DNA from 2 places in the Stenotrophomonas sp. YJH_SMC_32 genome. Region 2 is predicted to be linked to the other one. Evidence: riboswitches for the same ligand, from Rfam matches in the RefSeq annotation. Region 2 holds a riboswitch; the other holds the start of a gene.
What was found. A riboswitch is a leader RNA that binds a small molecule or an ion and turns the genes downstream of it on or off. The one in region 2 is predicted to bind thiamine pyrophosphate.

Region 1: linked by a shared signal. The riboswitch ahead of AC5P7S_RS13595 (TonB-dependent receptor) and the one ahead of thiC (phosphomethylpyrimidine synthase ThiC) in region 2 are both predicted to bind thiamine pyrophosphate.

Annotation. Positions count from the first base shown of each region.
Region 1 covers NZ_JCAFTE010000011.1:28,821-33,237, reverse strand. The annotation lists gene AC5P7S_RS13595 (TonB-dependent receptor) at 1-2,029, opposite strand, end outside; TPP riboswitch at 2,100-2,195, opposite strand; gene AC5P7S_RS13590 (phosphotransferase enzyme family protein) at 2,294-3,418, opposite strand; gene AC5P7S_RS13585 (glycine zipper 2TM domain-containing protein) at 3,547-3,939, opposite strand; gene AC5P7S_RS13580 (response regulator) at 4,407-4,417, opposite strand, start outside.
Region 2 covers NZ_JCAFTE010000001.1:689,341-693,757, reverse strand. The annotation lists gene AC5P7S_RS03130 (ion channel) at 1-354, opposite strand, end outside; gene thiC (phosphomethylpyrimidine synthase ThiC) at 491-2,335, opposite strand; TPP riboswitch at 2,418-2,519, opposite strand; gene AC5P7S_RS03120 (BCCT family transporter) at 2,744-4,321, shown strand.

The DNA.
Region 1 (4,417 bases), on a different contig from region 2:
AACGCAGGCCGGCATCGAACACCGAGTAGTCCGGTGCACGCACGGCGCCGTCGGCGCGTGCCACGTTGGCACCGGCATAGCGCCACCCGCCAGTGACATCCAGGCCCTGCACGAACGGCAGTGCATAGGCCACGTGCACGCTGGCACGCACCTTCGGCACGTTCACCAGCTGATGGCCTTCATAGGCTGGCGTGCCGGTGTCGCGCGCACGCGCCTGCAGCACGCTGGCGCTGGCCACGATCTGCAATGCATCCGTCAGCTGACCGTTGGCGGTCAGCTCCAGCCCGGTGTGGGTCTGTGTGCCTTCCTCGACGAAGGTGTAGCCCACGTCGCTGTTGTCCGGCTTGGCGTACTGGTACGGCTGCGAAATGCGGAACACGGCTGCGCCCAGCGTCAGCGCCTCGACCGGCACGTACTTCAGGCCCACTTCCAGCTGCCGCGACTGCACCGACGGCAGGAAGGTATCGGCATTGCTGGTCCAGAACGGCGCTTCCTGGCCCAGCGAAATGCCGCGCACGTAACTGGCGTAGGCGTTGAGCTGGTCGGTGGCTTTCCACACCACGGCGGTCTGTGGCAGGAAGCGCGACAGGCGGCTGTGGCGTTGCGGGGTGCCGCGCTTGTCATAGGCGCGCTCGTCCAGGCGGACGAAGCGGCCACCGGCCAGCCACTGCCAGTCGTCACCGAAGCTCATCCGGTCCAGCGCGAAGAACGCGGTCTGGCGGCTGTCCAGGCGTCGTGCGGATGGGCCCGGCATCTTCGGCGATGGCGCGAACACCGGCACCGGTGCCTCGTGGATGTTGCTGGTACCGACGTACTCGTTGACGCTCGGGCGCTTGTCCACGGTGCGGCGGAAGTAGTCGGCGCCGACGGTCAGCTGGTGACCGACGCTGCCGGTCTCGAAGCGGCCGCGCAGTTCGGCGCGGGCCTGCTGGTTGCGGCGGGTGTCGTCCGGGCTGCGGTAGTCGTAGATGTCATAGTCGCCGTTGGGTGCGAAGTAGTTGCCCGGCACGCTGCCATCGGCACATTGTGCGGCGTAGTAGCAGCCGTAGGCGAAGGCGACGTTGTCATCGATCACCGAACGGCTATGGCCCACCGATACACGTGATTGCCAGGCGTCGTTGAAGTCGTAGGTATGCAGCGCGGTGATGTTGGTGCTGGCGATATCCACCGGGCGCTGCCACGGCTGGTAGCCGAGCAGATGCTCGCGGTCGACACCGCGCGGCAGGTCACGCGCGCCCAGCAGCTGGTAGCCGGACACCGAGCGCTGCGAGCTGGTCTGGTAGTTGGCATCCACTTCCAGCTTGCCGCGCTCGCCGATCAGCCAGTCGGCGGCCAGCGAGTAGAAGTTGCGGCGGCCATCGGCGTGCTCGACGTAGGAATGGCTGGAATCCCATGCGGCATTCAGGCGCACGCCGAAGCGCGGGGTGATCCAGTGGCCGACATCGACGGCAACGTAGCGCGAGCCTTCCGAATCGGTGCCGAGCGTGGCGGTGCGCACTTCCGCCGGGCGCTTGCCGATGTAATTGATGATCCCGCCCGGCGCCATCACGCCTGCCGCCAGGCCGGCTTCACCCTTGAGGATCTCCACCGACTGCACGTTCTCCAGCGCCAGGCGTTGTTCGCCGGCGATGGACAGCCCGTTGAAGCGGTAGCCGGTGGCCGCGTCCAGTGCGAAGCCTCGGATGGCGATGTTCTGGTAGTAGCCCACCGGCGCGTAGGCATCACCCAGCGAGGCATCGTTGCTGGCCAGCTCGGACAGCGAACGTACCTGGCGGCGGTCGAGGTAATCGCGCTCGAGCACGTTCATCGACGCGGGCGTGTCCTTCCAGCTGCCGCCTCCGAAGGCATTCACGCGCGAGGTATCGGCCTTCGGTTTGCCGGCCTGCACGCGCACCGCCGCCAGTTCGGTCGGCGAGCGCTCGGCGCCGGTGGCAGCCGCATCGGGGGACGCTTCGGCCTCGCTGGCGTGCAGCGGCAGCGTGGCGCAGAGTGCGAGGGAGAGCAGGGTGGGGCGCAGGCAGCGGTTCATTCGGTTCGTCTTCGGACAACAAGGGAGACGAAGCGACGGCGCGCAGGTGCACCGGCCCATGACGGGGGTGTGGCTGCGGCTCAAAGCTCCCTACGCCGGTGCAAACCGGATCAGGTTCCAAGGGACTCTCTCAGCCTGGCAGATCCAGGCACCCCCGCTTCAGGTGACCATTTCACTACAAATGGTACGGATTTGCGAGCGCCACCCAGGGTCAGATCCCCTTCCTGCGGAAAGGGATCTGACCCCAACGCTGCGTCAACCGGATCACGCGGCGGCGTGCAGGGCCTGCAGCAGTGCCTGCCCCGGGGCGGTATGGAACCACGCCGGATGGCCAAGCATGAAGGGCTGCCACGCCACGTCGGCATTGGCGGTCGAGCCTGTGACGCCCTCGAAATACTCCACTTCGGACAGTGCGAAGTCGAAATGCACCATCGGCAGCAGGTCGGCCAGCAGGTGCACGCGTGCCGCCGACAGCGGCAGCACCTGGCGGTAGCCATCGAGCAACGCCAGCGCGATATCGATGCGCACCGCCTCCATGCCGCGCTCCAGCTCCAGCCATGCCACGGCGTTGCGCTCGATTGCGGTAGCCAGGTCGAACAGTGCACTGGTGGGCGAGGCCAGGCCGAAATCCAGCACGGTGCTGACCTGCCCGTCGCGCCACAGCAGGTTGGAGACATGCCAGTCGTTGTGCGCCCACAGCCGTGGTTCGTCGCGCAGGCGCTCGGCCAGTCCCGTGTGCCACGGCAGCACGTCACGCCGCAGCTGTGCTTCCCACGGAATGCGCGCGAGATAGCGGGCCAGGCCGGGGCGCGCGTGCAGACCTGCCTTGATTGCGGCGATCGGATCGTCGGCGCGGATCAGGTCGTCGCGCGCCACCAGCAGATGGGTGCTGCGCTGGGGCGCGTGGTAGCTGGCTGCGGCGCGGTGCAGCTGTGCGAGTGCGCGTCCGGCTTCGTGGGCCTGCGCGACATCGGTCAGCAGCGACCACGACACCGCGTCGCGGTACAGGTCATCGCCTGCGCCGACGTCGTGCAGTTCAAACGTCCAGTCACCGTGTTCGACCGCGGTGTGACCATCGGTCGCTGCCAGCACCTGTGCCACCGGCACGCCAGCAGCGTCGAGATGGGCGATGAAGCGGTGCTCTTCCTCCAGGCAGGCCGCGTTGCGCACGCTGTGGTGATGGCGCTTGATGAACACCGCGCCGCGCGTGCCATCGACGATGGCGGCAGCCGACAGCGGTCGCGGGCTGTGCCAGCGCGGCTGGCTGCCGCTGTGCAGCTGCGGATAGCACTGCCGCAACCACGCGATGTCCGCCGCGCTGATCGGTGGCCAGTCGGCAGCGACCTCGTCGTTGTTGAGGCCCTGCACGCGGTGGGAGGAAGACGTCATGCCGCAGCCCGAGAGGGGAAAGTCACATCCAAGGCTGCGCATTCAACGCCATGCGCGCGGCCAACGCAAACGGGCGGGTCATCGACCCGCCCGTTTCTGCCATCGGCAGGGTAACGCCGCCGTGCCGCTTACCAGCCGCGATGGCGACCGCGGTCGTGGTAGTAGCGGTTGTCGTAGTAACGCTCGCGCTGCCAGCGGCGGTCGTCGCCACGGTTGTAGTAGCCGCTGCGGTAGTAGCCACGATCGTAGCGGCGGTCGTAGCGATTGTCGTAATAGCGACGGTCGCGGCGGTCGGAGGTGGTCAGATTGCCGATTGCGCCACCGGCCACGGCACCGCCGACGGTGGCCGCAGGGTCGCCGTTGGAGAGCAGGTTGCCGGCCACGCCACCGACCACGGCGCCGACCAGGGTGCGCTTGTCCTTCCTCGACATCGCGCTGGCATCGCTGACCACGGCGACACCGGCAACCAGCGCCAGGGCCATCGCCAGACCACGGAAGCTGAGTGTGGAAGTACTGAGCATGTTCGTTCTCCTGTGAGGTGCATGCCACGCTGGGCAGGGAGGGCGCGGGGCGCCCCGGCTGCCGTGATGTCCACGCTGGCGTTCCAACATTGCCGGAACATTGCCTGGTGCACCGAGCGGCTTGCGCATTCATCTAGCGGCAGGCGGCATGAAGCAAGGCTGAAAGCGGCTGCGGCCGCTCAGCTGGCGGAAAGGAAAAGGGCCGCGGAGGTGGCCCCTCCCTTCTCTGCCAAGGCGTTGGCATGTCCGACGCCCATCGCTTTCTGGGCCTGCCGCGCCTGCTCCTGCGGGGTCTCCTGCTGCGGCCGCAGCACGTCAGGCGCGCTCTGGCACCGCACCGCGGCGAAGCGCCAGGCTCTGCCCGCTGGCGGCCCGCGTCTCCACGGTGACGCGGCTGGCGGCCGGACATGCGCCGGTCGATTCCTTCGACCTCGCATTGTTGCCGGTGCGATTATGTGAATCGCGTCTCAAATTTTCC
Region 2 (4,417 bases):
GTCCTGGAGCATGTAGGCAATCAGGGCGCCGGCCGTATAGAAGTACAGCAGGCTCTCCAGCAACTGTGCGGTGGTCAGCAGTGCGCTGCGGTCGAGCAATGCGCCAGCCAGCGAGAACACCACCGACGGGATGGCCAGCAGCAGTGCCAGCCAGGTGCCCAGTGGGCTGCGCTGGACCACCCACAGCGCCAGGCCCAGTACCGCCATGCCGAACATGCCCAGCGCCGCGCGGCCGGCAGCGGTGTCATCCAGCGCGGGGTACAGCAGCACCGCGATCAACTGGGCACCCAGCAGCCAGGCCGAAGGATGACGGCGGGCAATGGCCAGCCAACGGGTGGTCATGGCAACGGGCATGGTGTCCTTCCCCCAGGGTGATGCGCGGAGCATAGCGGGGAGCGGCGTGATGAGCGGTGGTGCCGGCCGCTGGCCAGCACTCCTCCCGGCCCCTGCACAACCGGCCGCCGGCCAGCGGCCGGCACCCGGCTGCTCGTCATCCCTGGTGGTAGACCTCTGCGCCAGCCGCGCGGAACTCCTCCGACTTCTCCTTCATGCCGGCTTCGGCGTAGTCACGCACATCCTGGGTGATCTTCATCGAACAGAAGTGCGGGCCGCACATCGAGCAGAAGTGGGCCAGCTTGTGCGCATCTTTCGGCAGCGTCTCGTCATGGAACTCCTTGGCCTTCTCCGGATCCAGGCCAAGGTGGAACTGGTCTTCCCAGCGGAACTCGAAGCGCGCCTTGCTCAATGCGTTGTCGCGAACCTGCGCCCCCGGATGGCCCTTGGCCAGGTCGGCTGCATGCGCGGCAATGCGATAGGCCATGATGCCGTCGCGCACGTCCTGGCGATTGGGCAGGCCGAGATGCTCCTTCGGCGTCACGTAACAGAGCATGGCCGTGCCGAACCATCCGATCATCGCCGCGCCGATCGCGCTGGTGATGTGGTCGTAGCCCGGTGCGATATCGGTGGTCAACGGCCCCAGCGTATAGAACGGCGCCTCGCCGCACTCACGCAGTTGCTTGTCCATGTTCTCCTTGATCAGCTGCATCGGCACGTGGCCGGGGCCCTCGATCATGGTCTGCACATCATGCTTCCAGGCAGTCTTCGTCAGCTCACCCAGCGTTTCCAGCTCACCGAACTGCGCGGCGTCGTTGGCATCGGCGATGCAGCCCGGGCGCAGGCCGTCACCCAGCGAGAAGGTCACGTCGTAGGCCTTCATGATTTCGCAGATCTCTTCGAAATGCGTGTAGAGGAAATTCTCCTTGTGATGCGCCAGGCACCACTTGGCCATGATCGAGCCCCCGCGGCTGACGATGCCGGTCACCCGCTTGGCGGTGAGCGGCACGTAGCGCAGCAGTACGCCGGCGTGGATGGTGAAGTAGTCCACGCCCTGCTCGGCCTGCTCGATCAGCGTGTCGCGGAAGATCTCCCAGGTCAGTGCTTCGGCGCGGCCATCGACCTTCTCCAGCGCCTGGTAGATCGGCACCGTACCGATCGCCACCGGCGAGTTGCGGATGATCCACTCGCGGGTTTCATGGATGTGCTTGCCGGTGGACAGGTCCATCACGGTGTCACCGCCCCAGCGGATCGCCCACACCAGTTTCTCTACCTCCTCGGCGATTCCCGAGGAAACGGCGCTGTTGCCGATGTTGGCATTGATCTTGGTCAGGAAGTTGCGGCCGATGATCATCGGCTCGCTTTCCGGATGGTTGATGTTGTTGGGCAGCACGGCGCGGCCGCGCGCGATTTCATCCCGCACGAACTCCGGAGTGATGATCTTCTGGATCGAGGCGCCGAACGCCTCGCCCGGGTGCTGCTGCAGCAGGCCCGCATCGCGGATCGTCTCCAGCCGCTGGTTCTCGCGGATGGCAACGAATTCCATTTCCGGCGTGATGATGCCGCGCCGCGCATAGTGCATCTGGGTGACGTTCGCGCCTGCCCGTGCACGGCGCGGCAGGCTGCGGGCGGGGAAGCGCACGGCAGCGAGCTTCGGGTCGTGCTCGCGATCACGCCCGAACGACGAACTCAGGCCTTCGAGCTGCTCGGTATCGCCACGTTCCTCCACCCAGCCGCGACGCAGTGCCGGCAGCCCGGCGGACAGATCGATACGCGCGTCCGGATCGGTGTAGGGGCCGGACGTGTCGTAGACCGTGACCGGTGCATTCTCTTCGCCGCCGAACAGCGTCGGGGTGCGGGTCAACGCGATCTCCCGCATCGGCACCTGCAGATCCGGGCGCGAACCGGGCACGTGGATCTTGCGCGAGCCGGGAATGGGCCGGGTCACGGATTCGGAGAGTTGCTGGGCCTGTTGCTGCAGGGCGGAGAGCTGTGCGTTCATCGGGCATCGTCCAGGAAGGTCAGGGACGAAGCGGCGGCGCACGGCACCCGCGCACGGACGGTCCTTGGGCGGAGTCCGGGCACGGCTGCATTGCAAAGCTTCCCTACGCCGGTATGAGCCGGATCAGGTTCCAAGGGACTGTCTCAACCGTGGCCACGTGGCCTCGGTACCCCCGCTTCTTGGCGTGCATTAGAGCATAGACCGCCCGCTTCCGGATCTGACCCCAATCGCTATTCGTTAACAGAACCATGACGTCGCGTTCAGTAACGTGCACGTCCGTCGCGCTCCCGCGACCGATGCTTCCTTCGCCGCCGACGCGGCCCCTGCCCGGTTCGCGCCGCATGCCGCCGGCCCTTCGCTGCAAGCTCTGCTCGCTCCCCTCAATCCCTTGATCGGAGAAGCTCCTTCATGGTGTTTCGTGTTTCCATCGCACTGGTTCTGATGCTGGTGCTGCTTGCCGGTATTGCACCCGGCCCCTTCAATACCGTGGTGCAGAGCATCCTCGGCGAACTCATCCGCGGTATCGGCTGGCTGTACCTGCTGGTGGTGTTCCTGGCCCTGGTGTTCCTGATGTACCTGGCCTTCGGTCGCTTCGGCAACCTGCGCATCGGCGGCGAAGACGCCGAGCCGGAGTTCTCGCGGGCCAGCTGGATGTCGATGCTGTTCGCCGCCGGCATGGGCATCGGCCTGGTTTTCTGGGGCGCTGCCGAGCCCATTTCGCACTTCAGCAAGCCGCCGGAAGGGCTTGCTCCGCAGAGCCTGGATGCGGCACGCGCCTCGATGCGCTATGCATTCTTCCACTGGGGCCTGCACCCGTGGGCCATCTACGCGCTGATCGGGCTGGCAATGGCCTGGTTCCAGTTCAACCGCAACGGCCGTGGCCTGGTCAGCGACATGCTGCAGCCGATCATCGGCCGCCATCATCGCGGCTGGATCGGTCGGGTGGTCAACATCGCTGCAGTGGTCGCCACCGCGATCGGTGTCGCGACGACGCTGGGCTTCGGCACCATCCAGATCGCCGCCGGCATCGAGCGCGTGTTCGGCGTGCAGGCTACCGTCCCAGTGCAGATGACCATCATTGCCGTCGCCTTCGTGCTGTATATGGCGTCCACCGCCAGTGGCGTGGAGCGGGGTGTGAAGTGGCTGTCCAATTTCAACCTGGCGTTGGCTGCCCTGCTGGCAGCCATTCTGCTCGTGCTGGGGCCGACCGGCTTCATCTTCGATACGTTCACCACCACGCTGGGCTCCTACCTCAACCAGCTGGTGACAATGAGCCTGCGCATGTCACCGTTCTCCGGCAGCACCTGGGTGGCGGACTGGACAATCTTCTACTGGGCCTGGTGGATCTCGTGGGCACCGTTCGTGGGCTCATTCATCGCACGCATCTCGCGCGGCCGCAGCGTGCGCGAGTTCGTGATCGGCGTAGTGCTCGCGCCGACGCTGCTGGGCTTCTTCTGGTTCGCGGTGTTCGGCGGCACCGCGCTGTGGGCGCAGATCTTCGGCCATGCCGACCTGGTGCAGGCGCTGGGCAATGGCTACGAGACGGTGCTGTTCACGCTGTTCGACAGCATGCCGCTGCCGTTGCTGCTGTCGTGCATCGCACTGGTACTGCTGATGATCTTCTTCGTAACTTCGGCCGACTCGGCGGTACTGGTTCTGGCCAGCATGTCCACTGACGAAGCAGGCGATCCTCCGTTGAAGCGCAAGCTGGCCTGGGGCATCGCGGTGGCGTTGATCGCAGCGGCGTTGCTGCTGGCCGGTGGCCTGGATGCACTGCAGGGCATGATCACGATTGCGGCGTTGCCATTCGCGCTGCTGATGGTGCTGGTGATGGTGTCGCTGTACCGCGTGCTCGACCAGGAGTACACGCGTGAGCGACGGCAGGCGCAGCGCCAGCGGCACATGATCGATGCGTGGATCGCACGCGAGATGGCGGCGCAGGAAGAGACGCAGGCCGAGGCCGCACGCGCGCACGATCAGGATTGAGGGTGTTTTGCAGCCTGCGGCTGCACCGCTTTTTCAAGCAAGTGCAAGTGCAAGTGCAGAAGCCAAGGCGGCTCTGGGCTTCTGCTTGCTTGGCGG